Regions from separate parts of the Paenibacillus sp. FSL E2-8871 genome, predicted to be linked through region 1. Evidence: a T-box and tRNA genes for the amino acid it is inferred to sense, from the RefSeq annotation. Region 1 holds a T-box; the other holds one or more tRNA genes.

Region 1 (7,545 bases):
GTTCGTCCCACATCTGATTGAAGTACGCGTAGCTGACCCCACGTTCCCAAGTCACACCACCCGTTTCAGGCTCTTCTTGCCCAGTCAATACCTTTATGAGTGTCGACTTCCCGCTTCCGTTAGGCCCCACAATAGCTATCCGATCTTCCTTTTGAATATCAAAGCTAATGTTCTGGAATATCGTCCGACCATCATAGCTTTGTCCAATTCCCTTCACTTCACCAAGCTTATCCGGAAACCGTAAATTGCTGTAGATATCGGTGATCAGTACGTTCACTGGATGAGGCTCCACACGCTTTTTCATATCTGTCAGTTTACGTGATAGACGATCCTTCGGGGACTTTTTGTTCCCGCGGGTTTCAATGGCTTCAGACTCCATAATTAGAAGCTCTTCTTCCCACTCGAATTGACGATCAAGCACCTTTTTGCGCATCTTCTTTTTACGAACATAGTCGGTGTAATTGCCTTCATATTCTTGAAAATGATAATTCTCGATTTCTATCGTGCGCGTGACTACTCTGTCAATAAACTGCCGGTCATGGGAGACCAGAATCATCGCTCCATTAAAACGGTGCAGCCACTGCTCCAACCATACGATCCCTTCGATATCCAAAAAGTTTGTAGGCTCATCGAGCAATACGACGTCGGGCATTTCAATTAAGACTTTAGCCAGTGCTGCACGGTTCCTCCAGCCTCCCGATAATTCATCTACTGGTTGATGCCGTGATCTTTCATTGAAGCCCAACTTCGTCAGAACAGTGTTGATTTCTACAGATACATTCCAGCCATCCAAATGATCCATTTGTTCAAAAAGCGCCGCTTGCCGCTCTAAAAGTGTATTCATCTGGTCATCATCCGTCACTTGTCCAAGCTGTTCCCCGATTTGGTTAAGCTCCTGTTCGATAAGCGCTACCTGCTCAAAGCACAACTCTAACTCTTGCTGTACAGACAAGGAGCCGGAAAGCTCCGAGAATTGAGAGAAATAACTGATCTTCACATTGGGATCTAACTCTACTTTCCCTGCTGTTGGCTCCTCTTTTCCCATCATCAGTTTAAAAACAGTAGATTTCCCCGCACCATTTCGTCCGATTAACCCAATCCGCTCACCCTTGCTAACTCGAAAATATATATCTCGAAAAATCAAAGTATTCTCATATTTCTTAGTTACGTTCTCCATACGGATTACGCTCAAATCTATCACCCCTAGTTCATATAGATCAAAATACAGCTCAGAACACTCAAAGAGCTATTATAGCACTATTTTAAAAAGGACTTTATAATCATATTTAATCTTCTAGAAAACAAAAAAAGGTCGCTGTCAGCGGACCTTTTTCTGCATTACGAATCCCATCACATTCTCACTCTCATCACTTGCTGCTTATTTTTTCAAGATATCAATATACTCCTCTTTCTCGCGATCAAGCCCCGCATCAAGTTTCAAACGAATGAATTTGGGTTGATCCAATACGTTGCTGCTAAAGTTACTTATAAATCCATCCTCACTGCCACTTCCGCCAATCGAATTATTTTTCAATTCGCGCTTCCCAACCCGCGATGTCAACTCACTAGGGGTCTTTCCAAATAACTCATTCCTGATCTCCCAATTAGTTTTTAAATCCTCACTTAGCGTATATTTGACTACTATACTTAATGGAGAAAGCTCCACTTGTGCAAGATTCACTTCATGCCCGTCAATCATAAAAGGCTGATTTATAACTACCGTCTCGGTCTTTTGTTCCCAGAATTTTGGATCAATAGCGAAGCTCACCTTTAAACGATCAGAATAGCGCATGTCAGCTAGATCCGTTCCCGTTTTTGGTTTTGCTAGCATTCCTGGATCCACTGAAGCGATCTGAAAATTCGCCACCACCTCTTTTGGAAATGCTTTATCCTTATCTAGTGGATAGATAGTTTTTCCGAGCCATGTATAAATACTATCCACAGCATGTAAACCCATCCCACCTCTACCCCCATTTTTATCCACTACACTTTGTCCCGTCACAGCATCTGTAAGCCATACACTATTCACATTGTAAATTTCCTGACCACCACTTGTAGTCCCTGTATATAGCAGTATAATTTTATTTTCATCAGCGATTACAGCATTTAGAGTGATCTTATATCCGTTTTTCTCAGCGCTCTTATTCACGATTTGCACATAATCGTTTCGAATAGCAGATTCTAACGTAAGGGCATCAACATCAGATTCAGCCAGCTTCTTAAAAGGTTCCAACACACCCCAATCACTTGATTCAATACTTGTAGAGGCTTGCTGTGGCATCCATTGGGTTGGATTGAAGAAGAGTAAACCTGCAATCAAAACAGATGCAGTCAGTACAGCCATAGCGCTTCTAGCGAACATTAGCTTTTTTCCGCGCTTTTTACCTAGTTCGAGTCCTGCTTGAATGGCATAGATTTGTGCGGCTGCACTCTCCATTTTTTGCTCCTGTGGGATCCGTTCAGCATCGATTAACATGGCAAGCTCCTCCTGACTACTCATGGTTCCAATCACCCCGATTCTTAATGATCGTTCTTAACTGCTTGAGTCCTTTATGCTGCCATGTCTTGACCGTTCCTTCAGGTTTATCCAGTATGTTAGCAATCTCATGTAAGGTCATATCGTTGTAGTATTTAAGCAGCAGCACATGGCGATACTTGGGTTTAACCTGTTCGAGTGCCCACAGCATTTCCATCCGATGATGGCCAATGTGCGTAATCCGCTCTCCTATTCTCTCGTCTACAAGCGGCATAGAACGCTTTCTACGTCTTTGTTCATCTATACAGACATAAATCAGGATCCGAATGATCCATGATTTAAACGCTTTTGGATCCTTTAATGTTTTTCTTTTGATCCAGGCCCGGCAAGTCATTTCCTGCATCGCTTCAAGCGCATCATTCCGGTTACGCAAGTAGCTATAGGCTATACTGTATAGTTGTTCTCTATGTACCAATATAGAATCGTAGAAATCCGTCTCGCTCCTAGAATCAAGAATCGTTACCTTCTTCATTTCTGCATTAGTCATCGTCATATCCTTCCTTAGCCCCCTCTCCTAAACCTCTCATAGATTAAGACGGGGAGGGTATAGAAACGGTTTTTATTTATATTAACTTTTTTGGGACTGAGCACTTAAAATTATAACATTCTATAAAAAAAGAACGATAAATGTTATGATTAGTAAAATCGGACATAATCAATAGTACGCACTTAAAAGTACCATAGGTACTAAAAAGTACCTATACATTGGAGGATATCATGACAACTATCAAGAAAAAATACAATATTTCTGTTGAGGCCACACTCGAAGTAATTGGAGGAAAATGGAAATGCGTAATTTTGTGTCATTTAACTCATGGCAAAAAACGAACATCGGAACTAAAACAGTTAATGCCCGGAATTACTCAAAAAATGTTAACCCAGCAACTACGCGAACTTGAGGCCGATGGAATTATCAACCGGATCGTATACAATCAGGTTCCACCCAAAGTGGAATATGAGCTTAGTGAGTATGGTGATAGTTTAAGCGACATTTTGACTTCTCTATGTAATTGGGGAGAACAACATATCATTAAGCAATATGGCGATAAATATGCTGTTTTAGAGGACAACATTTTAAATAAATAAATTTTACCCCATGAAAAAAGGACAGTTAAATCAGATCGATTTAACTGTCCCATAACTTAAATTACGCCATCTCCACCTATAGCAGTTGCTGTGAATGATATAGGTCCAAATAGATTTATAGGCAAGTTGCTATCATTCTGAATTACCAATTCATAGTTGTGGATTCCAATATAAGGACCATCAACCCACTGAACATTTAATTGAATATCAGTAGTTGTAGTAAAACGAAAAAAGGAGCTATAAATATCGACTCCAGCACGTCGGATTAAAACAAGAAATTGGCTATTAGCAAGTGCAGTAAGACTAAAACTACCATTTAACTCGACTCTGCTGGAGAAAGAGGCCGGATTAGCCGGACTAATATTTACTTGCGCCGTGGCTAGACCCGCTCCAGCTCCAGGAATCCCTGCAACCGTTGTAACAGTATTAAACGGGTCTAAGGGGATTTTTGCCTGTGAACCATAACTTATATTTGTCGCCATTTATCATCACTCCATTCCAATTACAAGGCTATACATTATTATATTGTGAATCAACAATGATAGATTGGACTTAATTGCTGATGATAATATACATTTAAGTGATACTTTGCTAGATCATATAAACCTAGATGCTCTGTCTATCATCAACTTATTTCCAACCATTGACAAACTCACTCATCAGAATTACAATTACCAAAATATCATGAACAACGCTGACAAAGGGTAAGTAGACAATCGAACATGGACTTCAGAGAGCCGGTGGCTGCTGCGAACCGGTGTCCAGCGCTTGATCGAATGGCCTTTAGAGTTGCTCTTCCGAACCATCTTAGCTGATGTTGTAGGGAAAGCCGGGTTTCCCGCCGTTATCAAGGGACCTGTATCGAGATTGTCTCAGACCTTCTCCGTACCGGTAAGAGAAGATCGTAATACTAACGAAACCTGGTTGCGCGATCATTTAAGGTGGTACCACGACAACTTCGTCCTTATTGGATGAGGTTTTTTTGTCATTTAAAGGAGGTGATGGCCATGGATGATGGCTGGTGGTGGCGACTCAATGTTAGTCAGAAGCAACAAAACAGGAGGAATTCAAATGATAAAAAAACGTGTATTAACTGGAGATCGAGTGACTGGAAAGCTGCACCTTGGCCATTACGTGGGCAGTTTACAGAACCGAGTGGCTCTACAGGAGCAATATGATACTTTTGTATTTCTAGCAGATATTCAAGCCCTAACGACTCACTTTGATCGGCCTCAACACCTTGGTCAAAACTTGAATGAAATCACACTGGACTATTTATCGGCGGGTATAAATCCAGATAAAGCAACCCTATTTATTCAATCTATGGTTCCTGAAATCGCTGAGCTGACCGTCCTATTCTCCATGTTTGTTACTGTGAATTCTTTACGGCATAATCCCACGATTAAAGCCGAATCGAAAAATTCCAGCTTAGATGAATTGTATTATGGTTTTCTAGGTTATCCAGTTAGCCAGGCTGCGGATATAACCTTTTGTAAAGCGACGATTATTCCTGTAGGAGAAGACCAGCTTCCCCATCTGGAGTTGACCCGCAAAATCGTACGTAGATTCAACGAGCTGTACAGCCCTATCCTTGTGGAGCCCAGAGCGCTTATCAGCGAGACGCCAAGACTAGTAGGAACAGACGGCAACGCTAAAATGAGTAAAAGCCTAGGCAATGCTATCGAACTGGACTCTACGAAAGAAGAGATCACCTTCAAGATCCGTAAAGCCACAACCGATCCAGCCCGTGTTCATAAAAATGATCCTGGGCATCCAGATATTTGTCCCATTTATGCTTATCATCGTGCTGTTCGTTCGTATGGCGCCCCAGAAATTCACGATAGCTGCGAAAGTGGCAGTATAAGCTGTTCTGCCTGTAAGCAGCTTATCACTACAGCTCTAGACCAGCTAATTGAACCAATGCGTGAGCGTCGCTCCTATTATGCTGCCAGACCCAAGGTTGTTGAGGATATCTTATTATCCGGAACTAAGCGTGCCCGCGATATTGCTCAAGAAACGATGTCCGAAGTACGCGAGGCTATGGGCCTTAATTATTTTTCAAATAAAACTGATCTCTAAGGGCAATAAAAAAACGCCGGACTCTCTATTGAAGAGAGCGCCGGCTGTTTTTATAAGAAAATATTATTTAATATGGATATCTCCGCTTCTAAATAAAAACACTTTCTATAACATACATCTTTTTAGCAAAGGGAAAGGCCGTAATCTCCTAAAGCGAGGTTACGACCTTAAATGTATTCCTTACAGCACCCAATTCCCTTTACGGAATACCGGTTCAATCGTGCCATCCGCAAGTTCTCCATCAATATCCAGTTCTGCCGAACCAATCATGAAATCAACATGCGTTAAACTTACATTAGCACCTCGTGCGACAAGCTCTTCATTCGTAAGCTTTGTGCCGCCTTCAATATTGACAGGATAGGCACTTCCCAACGCGAAATGGCAGGAGGCATTCTCATCAATCCCTGTATTGTAGAAAATTCGTTTCAAGCGAGAGATTGGAGAATCATGCTGCACTAAAGCCACTTCTCCTAAATAGGATGCACCTTCATCCGTTGCCAGCAGCGAAGTCAGATGCTCACGTCCGGATTCAGCTTCATATGCTACTACTTTTCCATCTTTAAAAGTGAATGAAAGGCCTTCTACCAGACGTCCATTCAGATTAAGTGGGAGCGTGCTTCTTACTGTACCGTTCACGCCAGTACGATGGGGCATGGAATAGATCTCTTCCGTTGGCATATTTGCCACGAAATAAACACCTTTATCATTCTCACCGCCACCGCCACGCCATAGATGACCTTCCGGAAGCTCCACATGCAGATCCGTTCCCGGAGCGCGGTAATGCAGGCTTTTATAACGCTTAGCGTTCATTCTATCCTGACTTTCTTTCAATTGACCGATATGTTCTCTCCACGCGGCAACTGGATCCTCGCTACCTACACGATTCATCTGGAATACCGCTTCCCACATCGCTTCCACTCGATCTTCCTCAGGGAGATCGGCGAACACCTTGTTCGCCCAAGCGCGCGTTGGAGCCTTAACAAGAGACCAGCTAATTTTGCTATTACGAGTATATTTGGAGTAGTTTTTGCGAGCAACAGCTGCCGCTTTAACTGCTCTTGACACTTTGGAAGAATCAATACCATTGAACAATTCCGGATCTGGTACTTTAATATGTAAGATGGCGCCGTTCTCTTCCGCAAACTTCTCCATCATTTCTGCTTGCCACTGTGGATAGTAATCGAAGGAATCTTCTGGGGCTTTTTCGTAACGAATACGTGTAGTCGCTTCATCGTCCCAATCAACAATTACATATTTAGCACCTGCTTCATAGGCTTTACCTACAATCAAGCGAGTAAGCTCTACCGTTTCAATAGGTGCATGCACCATCAAAACTTGTCCAGGCTGTACATTTCCCCCTACTTTTACAACCAGGTTCGCATATTTCTCTAACATGACATCAAAATCTTTCATGAATTCTCTTCCTCCATCTCTATGGTTGCTTTACTGTCGCACCAAAGCACCGGAGCTCCTTAACAGCAGACGGTCAGCTTCATTTCTTATTTTAACGCAAAACGCTTAGAGTTGCGATTCGATATAATAAAGCGGTCCCCATGAAAGGAACCGCTCACGTAAATCCTTATTTTTTATCCACTTGCAGCAACGTTACAGTCTTTAAAGAATAGGTATGCATTATCTTGTCCTCAGAGATTACGTTAAGCTTGGTCAAACTTGCTACCTTCGCGGGATCTGATTTGGAGAGCATACGCCACACTTCGGGGTCTGATAGGGTTTCATATAACTTGAGATCATCATATTCTTTGCGATTTTGCATCACTAGCTTCACTTTGTAGCTTCCAATTTCAGTCTCGGTAGCCCCCTGCTCACTACAATAGCTTAGAATA
Region 2 (7,545 bases), 3.1 Mb from region 1:
TTAAGGCTGGGCTGTGATGGGGAGCGAAAATTACAGTAGCGAAGGTCATGATCTCACACTGCCAAGAAAAGCCTCTAGCCAGGAGAAGGTGCCCGTACCGCAAACCGACACAGGTAGGCGAGAAGAGAATTCTAAGGCGCGCGGAAGAACTCTCGTTAAGGAACTCGGCAAAATGACCCCGTAACTTCGGGAGAAGGGGTGCCCCGGTAGTGTGAATAGCACGAGGGGGCCGCAGTGAAAAGGCCCAAGCGACTGTTTAGCAAAAACACAGGTCTGTGCGAAGCCGCAAGGCGAAGTATACGGGCTGACGCCTGCCCGGTGCTGGAAGGTTAAGGGGAGTGGTTAGGGGTAACCCGAAGCTATGAACCGAAGCCCCAGTAAACGGCGGCCGTAACTATAACGGTCCTAAGGTAGCGAAATTCCTTGTCAGGTAAATTCTGACCCGCACGAATGGCGTAACGACTTGGGCGCTGTCTCAACGAGAGATCCGGTGAAATTTTAATACCTGTGAAGATGCAGGTTACCCGCGACAAGACGGAAAGACCCCATGGAGCTTTACTGCAGCTTGATATTGAATTTGGGTACGATCTGTACAGGATAGGTGGGAGCCGTAGAAATCGGAGCGCAAGCTTCGGTGGAGGCGCCGTTGGGATACCACCCTGATCGTATCTAGGTTCTAACCTAGTACCCTAATCGGGTACGGGGACCGTGTCAGGCGGGCAGTTTGACTGGGGCGGTCGCCTCCTAAAGAGTAACGGAGGCGTTCCAAGGTTCCCTCAGAATGGTTGGAAATCATTCGAAGAGTGCAAAGGCATAAGGGAGCTTGACTGCGAGACCTACAAGTCGAGCAGGGACGAAAGTCGGACTTAGTGATCCGGTGGTACCGCATGGAAGGGCCATCGCTCAACGGATAAAAGCTACCCTGGGGATAACAGGCTTATCTCCCCCAAGAGTCCACATCGACGGGGAGGTTTGGCACCTCGATGTCGGCTCATCGCATCCTGGGGCTGAAGTAGGTCCCAAGGGTTGGGCTGTTCGCCCATTAAAGCGGTACGCGAGCTGGGTTCAGAACGTCGTGAGACAGTTCGGTCCCTATCTGTCGTGGGCGCAGGAAATTTGAGAGGAGCTGTCCTTAGTACGAGAGGACCGGGATGGACGTACCGCTGGTGCACCAGTTGTTTCGCCAGAAGCATGGCTGGGTAGCTACGTACGGACGGGATAAGCGCTGAAAGCATCTAAGCGTGAAGCCCCCCTCAAGATGAGATTTCCCAATTAGTAAGACCCCTTGAAGACGACGAGGTAGATAGGTTGGAGGTGGAAGTGCAGTAATGCATGGAGCTGACCAATACTAATCGGTCGAGGGCTTATCCTATACTTAAGACGCAAATTCAATTCGGATTCAGTTTTCAGGCATCAAGCCTGGTATGAATATTCCCTGATAGCTCAGTTGGTAGAGCACTCGACTGTTAATCGAGTTGTCACAGGTTCGAGTCCTGTTCGGGGAGCCATATGGAGAGGTGTCCGAGTTTGGCCGAAGGAGCACGATTGGAAATCGTGTAGGCGCCACAAGCGTCTCGAGGGTTCGAATCCCTCTCTCTCCGCCACAAATTTTACTTAGTATGGCCCGTTGGTCAAGGGGTTAAGACACCTCCCTTTCACGGAGGTAACATGGGTTCGAATCCCATACGGGTCACCAAATTTTCACTTGATTTTACATAGTGGACTTTGGTACAATAACAATTGTTGTTTACGGAGGCTTAGCTCAGCTGGGAGAGCATCTGCCTTACAAGCAGAGGGTCGGGGGTTCGATCCCCTCAGCCTCCACCATATTCATTTAAGAACGACGCGGGGTGGAGCAGCCCGGTAGCTCGTCGGGCTCATAACCCGAAGGCCGCAGGTTCAAATCCTGCCCCCGCAACCAATTTTCATCAAGTAATTATATATTTTGGAACCGTGGTGTAGTTGGCCTAACATGCCTGCCTGTCACGCAGGAGATCGCGAGTTCGAATCTCGTCGGTTCCGCCATTTTCTTGGCTCGATAGCTCAGTCGGTAGAGCAGAGGACTGAAAATCCTCGTGTCGGCGGTTCGAATCCGTCTCGAGCCACCATATAGTATACAACTTAATATGCCGGTGTAGCTCAATTGGTAGAGCAACTGACTTGTAATCAGTAGGTTGGGGGTTCAAGTCCTCTCGCCGGCACCATCTTTGGGGGATTAGCGAAGTGGCCAAACGCATCAGACTGTAAATCTGCTCACGTACGTGTTCGGTGGTTCGAATCCATCATCCCCCACCATTTTTTTTAGGGGCATAGTTTAAAGGTAGAACAACGGTCTCCAAAACCGTTGGTGTGGGTTCAATTCCTGCTGCCCCTGCCAATCTTTATCTAAAGTCTTTCTCTAAAGTTTAATATGGCGGTCGTGGCGAAGGGGTTAACGCACCGGTTTGTGGATCCGGCATTCGTGGGTTCAAGTCCCATCGGTCGCCCCATTTACTTTAAGAAGAACAGCAACAATATTAGTTTAATATGGCGATTGTGGCGAAGTGGTTAACGCACCGGATTGTGGTTCCGGCATTCGTGGGTTCGAGACCCATCAGTCGCCCCTTTTATTTTAAAATGTTATTGGGGATTAGCCAAGCGGTAAGGCAACGGACTTTGACTCCGTCACGCATAGGTTCAAATCCTATATCCCCAGCCATTTTATGCGGACGTGGCTCAGCGGTAGAGCATCGCCTTGCCAAGGCGAGGGTCGCGGGTTCGATTCCCGTCGTCCGCTCCAAAGTTTTCATATGGCGCCATAGCCAAGTGGTAAGGCAAAGCTCTGCAAAAGCTTTATCCCCAGTTCAAATCTGGGTGGCGCCTCCATTAAGTTCATATGTGCCGGCGTGGCGGAATGGCAGACGCGCTCGACTCAAAATCGAGAGGGAAACCGTGGAGGTTCGAGTCCTCTCGCCGGTATATCAAAAAGGTTTGTAAAGTCGCTTGTATAAGCAACTTTACAAACCTTTTTTCTTTGTCTTTGAGCTTTTATTCTTAAGCCGTTGAATTAGAGGCGTCTCTAATCAACGGCCTTTTTGTGTGGAGTGTTATTTTATTGACTGCTTAGTCGGAATGCTCGTGGGGTGAGACCAATTTCACGTTTAAACATATTGCAGAATTGGGCGTCATTCACAAACCCAGCAGCAGCTGATACTTCAGAGATATGCATTTGGGTATGTTGCAAGAGAGACTTTGCATAATCCAGACGTTTCAATAGTAGATAGCGCAGAGGTGAAGAACCGAATCGTTCTTTAAATAAATGGCGGAAACGATCATAGCTGTATCCAGACATCTCAGAAAGTGTTGCGACCGATAGCTTATGGCGGTAATGCTCATTCATATAGTTTAGAACATATTGGACTCTGTCTTCCGTTGGTGATTGAAACCCAGAGGCGCTAAGAAGCCGTATCAGATGAACAGTGATTTCGCTCATTTGAAGGTTCAATAGTTCAGAGAATCCATCTTGTTTGCGCGTAAACTCTGCTTTCATTCGAAGCAAGATCTGTAGAACAGTATGGTCTTTATCATCTTCATATACGCCTTGCAAATTCTCCATATTTGGGTGATTTGAATGGAAGCCTACAAATAGTATAGTAGCATCCTCGCGATGATTCTCGTCATGTTTATGATTGGGTGGTATCAGCGCGAATGAAGAAGAACGAAAATGATAACTTCGCGAACCTACATTGGTAGTTCCTAAGCCGTTTAAATAATAGACTAGTTCATAACATTCATGCTGGTGTGGTGGAATATAGGTATTAACCTCATGCGCTGCATTTACAATATATAGAACACGATCCATGATGAGCCTCCAATAATTATGTTTTAGCCGAATCGTACAAAATTATGACCGAAATCATATAATTATTTTCATTAATATTTGATATGATCGTATCAAGAAATCCGAAGATTAGCAACCTGACTGGCCATCTCGTTCGGAAATTAGTCGGATTAATCGTAAAAATGATAATTTTCTCTCTATTTTCGAGTGTATTCGTTAAAATCGTTAAAATTTTGACAATGTTACATGAAATATGAGAGTTTCCATCTAAATCGTGAAATATACAACGAACTAAGAAGGAGAACCTCTCAAATTACTAACCAACTATAAATAGGGGTGGAATAGAAAAATGAAAAAGAAAGTTCTTTCTTTGTTGTTACTAGTAGTAATGGTAATGGTCACAGCCTGTGGAAATAATACGTCGAGTAATGGATCTTCCGAGAATGCAGGATCTAACGCAGCTGAAGGTGGAGAAACAGGTTCAGGGGATAAACTCAAAGTTGTACTTCTGATTCCAGGAACGCTTGGAGATAAATCTTTCTTTGACTCTGCGAATAGCGGTTTGCAAAAGGTTAAGGATGAGCTGGGTGCAGAAACAAAAGTTGTAGAAATGGGTATCGATAAAACGAAATGGGAGCCTACGTTTAACGATATCGCCGCTGAGGACTGGGATGTTATTATTTCTGGCGGATCGGAAATTACAGAGATGTTTAATGCAACGGCTGAATTATATCCTGACAAAAAGTTCATTAACTATGATACCGATATAGATGAAGCACCAGAGAATATGTACAACATGTCTTATGCAACAAATGAAGTATCTTTTCTAGCAGGTGCTGTAGCGGCGCTAGCTACACAATCGGATATGGAAAATGCTAATCCTGAGAATGTGATCGGTTTTGTAGGCGGCATGGACATTCCAGGAATTAACGCTTTCTTGGTAGGCTACATTCAGGGCGCTCAATATGTTGATCCTGATGTGAAGGTCGCTGTATCATATGCTGGCGATTTCGTTAACCCGGCTAAAGGCAAGGAGCTTTCGCTGATTCAATATAACTCCGGTGTGGACGTTATTTTTAACGTGGCTGGGGGTACAGGTCTTGGGATCTTTGATGCAGCTAAGGAGAAGAAGAAATATGCTATCGGTGTAGACTCCGATCAGGCGATGTTGCTTAACGATACAGATAGCGAAAAAGCAAACTTGATCGTTACTTCTTCTATTAAAAAGATTGATAGTGCTATTCTGGGTGCCGTGAAGAGATTACAAGACGGTACACTTGAGATGGGTAAACGTGATGTGTTGAGCTTTGTAGATGATGGTGTAGGCATTGCAGAGAATGAAATCTATAAAAATATCTTTCCTGCCGATCTTCAGGCTAAAGTTGAAGAAGTGAAGCAAAAGCTGATCAATAAAGAAATTACAGTAGATAACGCGATGGGAATGGAAACCTCTGAAGTAGAAGCCATTCGTAACGTAGTTAAGCCTTAAGTATAGCTATAAAGTGATAAACCTACAGTTGGAGATTCTTCTTTTAGAAGAATTCCAGCTGTATATTTTTGCAGACCTCCAAGTCGAAAGGCGTTGAGACCTATGAACAAAGCTCTGCTGGAAATGCGGGGAATTACCAAGGTGTATCCCAATGGTGTCGTTGCAAATAAAGACGTGCATTTTTCTTTACGTGAGGGAGAAATTCATGCGATTGCGGGCGAGAACGGCGCTGGTAAATCAACTTTAATGAAGATCATGTTCGGCATGGAAGAGCCTAGTGAAGGTGAAATCTTTATCAAGGGTGAAAAGGTGAAGCTGCAATCTGCTCAGGATGCCATTGATAGAGGGATTGGTATGGTTCACCAGCATTTTATGCTGGTCCCTTCTTTTACAGTAGCAGAGAACATGGTGCTGGGCATGGAACCTCGTAAGGGCGTCGGCATCAATTATGCAGAAGCTGTACGCATGACCGAAGAGACTGCGAAGAAATACAATCTGGCAGTGGATCCAAAAGCAAAAGTGGAGGATCTCACGGTTGGTATGAAGCAAAAGGTTGAAATTCTGAAGGCGCTGCTGCGTGGTGCAAAAATCCTCGTTCTGGATGAGCCGACCGCAGTGTTGACCCCACAGGAAACAGAGGAATTGTTCCGGGAGCTTAAGCAGTTAAGAGAGCAGGGTCATACGATTGTTTTTATTTCACACAAGTTGAAAGAAGTTAAAGCGATCTGTGACAGAATTACGATCATGCGTAGTGGACGTAGTGAAGGTGTCTTCCAAACGAAGGATGTCACGGAGCAAGAAATCTCACGCCTTATGGTGGGCAGAGACGTCGTGTTGAAATATGACAAGGAGATTCTGTCTATTGGGGAGCCGGTACTCACTGTGCAGGGCTTAGGTGTAAATGATGCACACGGCAAAGCGTTGCTAACAGATATCAACTTTGTAGTACGCGGGGGACAAATTATCGGGATTGCTGGTGTAGAAGGGAATGGGCAGACACAGCTCATTGAGGCTCTTACGGGTAGCCTAAGTGGGGTCTCAAGCCAAGGCTCTGTGCTAGTGAAGGGAAAAGATATTCGTGAATCGGATATTTTAGATATTCGTAAGCTAGGCGTTTCCTATATCCCAGAGGATCGGATGCATCAAGGGATAGCCAGTGATGCGAGCATAGCGGATAATCTGCTGTCCACTCAGTATCGTACAAAAGCTATGAATAAAGGTCCCTTTTTAAATGGATCACGAATTGCCAAGCTTGCAGTATCACTTGTAGAAGAATTTAAAGTCCGTTGTTCGGGACCTTCTCAGCCAATAGGTATGTTATCAGGTGGTAACATGCAGAAGGTTGTCGTAGCTAGAGAGTGTTCTACAGAACCGCAACTGCTTATTGCAGAGCAGCCGACACGGGGCGTGGATATAGGCGCGGCGCAGTTCATACATCAAAAGCTGTTGGAGCTGCGCTCAGACGATTGCGCTATTTTGCTAGTGTCAGCAGACTTAAATGAGATCTTGGAGATCAGCGATAGTCTACTAGTGATGTATGAAGGAAAGATTGTTGCCTTTTTCGAGGAGCCTTCCAAGGTTAGTGAAGAAGAATTAGGGCTTTATATGCTAGGGATTCATCGACAGGACGAGGAGCAAATCAGGAGGGCCGTAAATCATGTTTAAAGTAAAATATTTTGAATACATTCGAACATCGGCAGTAATCGTAATTGCACTCGCTATTGCTTTTCTGATCATCTCATTGGTCAGCAATCAGCCGGTGAAGACGATTGGGATATTCCTATTTGAGCCGCTATCCAGTAAAGGTCATATCGGTAATGTGATTGAGATGGCCATTCCGCTCATGTTCACTGGGCTAGCAGTTTCCTTGTTGTTCCGGGCAAATATGTTCAATTTGGGAGCTGAAGGGATTTTCTATTTCTCCGGTGTTGTAACTTCCGTGTTGGCTATTCATTTAACGCTGGACGGGTGGCTTCATCCGGTCGTAGCTATTGCTGCGGGTTCTATTGTTGGTGCGTTGCTCTCGGCAATACCCGGGATCCTCAAAGCCAAATGGAATGCTAATGAGCTGGTTACATCCTTGATGTTCAATAATATTTTGTTTGGAGTAGGTTTATATCTACTGAACTATCACTTACGTGATGCAAAAGCATTTGCCAATGTATCCTACAAATTCGAGAAAACGGCACTGCTGAGTAAAATGGTACCTGGCACCCGTATTCATACCGGACTTATT

What was found. A T-box is a leader RNA that pairs with one kind of tRNA and senses whether it is charged. The one in region 1 lies ahead of trpS (tryptophan--tRNA ligase), so its partner is inferred to be a tRNA-Trp.
Region 2: it encodes a tRNA-Trp, which carries the amino acid that the T-box ahead of trpS (tryptophan--tRNA ligase) is inferred to sense. The anticodon was not compared.

What each region holds. Positions count from the first base shown of each region.
Region 1 covers NZ_JBBOBV010000001.1:580,868-588,412, reverse strand. Annotated here, with positions in the region: gene NYE25_RS02710 (ABC-F family ATP-binding cassette domain-containing protein) at 1-1,192, opposite strand, end outside; gene NYE25_RS02705 (DUF4179 domain-containing protein) at 1,379-2,500, opposite strand; gene NYE25_RS02700 (sigma-70 family RNA polymerase sigma factor) at 2,493-3,029, opposite strand; gene NYE25_RS02695 (winged helix-turn-helix transcriptional regulator) at 3,254-3,622, shown strand; gene NYE25_RS02690 (hypothetical protein) at 3,679-4,104, opposite strand; T-box leader at 4,308-4,591, shown strand; gene trpS (tryptophan--tRNA ligase) at 4,694-5,701, shown strand; gene NYE25_RS02680 (aminopeptidase) at 5,882-7,114, opposite strand; gene NYE25_RS02675 (hypothetical protein) at 7,281-7,545, opposite strand, start outside.
Region 2 covers NZ_JBBOBV010000001.1:3,717,288-3,724,832, reverse strand. Annotated here, with positions in the region: rRNA gene NYE25_RS16925 (23S ribosomal RNA) at 1-1,372, shown strand, start outside; tRNA gene NYE25_RS16920 (tRNA-Asn) at 1,433-1,508, shown strand; tRNA gene NYE25_RS16915 (tRNA-Ser) at 1,512-1,604, shown strand; tRNA gene NYE25_RS16910 (tRNA-Glu) at 1,622-1,696, shown strand; tRNA gene NYE25_RS16905 (tRNA-Val) at 1,752-1,827, shown strand; tRNA gene NYE25_RS16900 (tRNA-Met) at 1,845-1,921, shown strand; tRNA gene NYE25_RS16895 (tRNA-Asp) at 1,948-2,025, shown strand; tRNA gene NYE25_RS16890 (tRNA-Phe) at 2,033-2,108, shown strand; tRNA gene NYE25_RS16885 (tRNA-Thr) at 2,129-2,204, shown strand; tRNA gene NYE25_RS16880 (tRNA-Tyr) at 2,210-2,295, shown strand; tRNA gene NYE25_RS16875 (tRNA-Trp) at 2,304-2,377, shown strand; tRNA gene NYE25_RS16870 (tRNA-His) at 2,414-2,489, shown strand; tRNA gene NYE25_RS16865 (tRNA-His) at 2,530-2,602, shown strand; tRNA gene NYE25_RS16860 (tRNA-Gln) at 2,624-2,698, shown strand; tRNA gene NYE25_RS16855 (tRNA-Gly) at 2,705-2,779, shown strand; tRNA gene NYE25_RS16850 (tRNA-Cys) at 2,792-2,865, shown strand; tRNA gene NYE25_RS16845 (tRNA-Leu) at 2,880-2,958, shown strand; gene NYE25_RS16840 (AraC family transcriptional regulator) at 3,092-3,841, opposite strand; gene NYE25_RS16835 (BMP family ABC transporter substrate-binding protein) at 4,170-5,309, shown strand; gene NYE25_RS16830 (ABC transporter ATP-binding protein) at 5,412-6,974, shown strand; gene NYE25_RS16825 (ABC transporter permease) at 6,967-7,545, shown strand, end outside.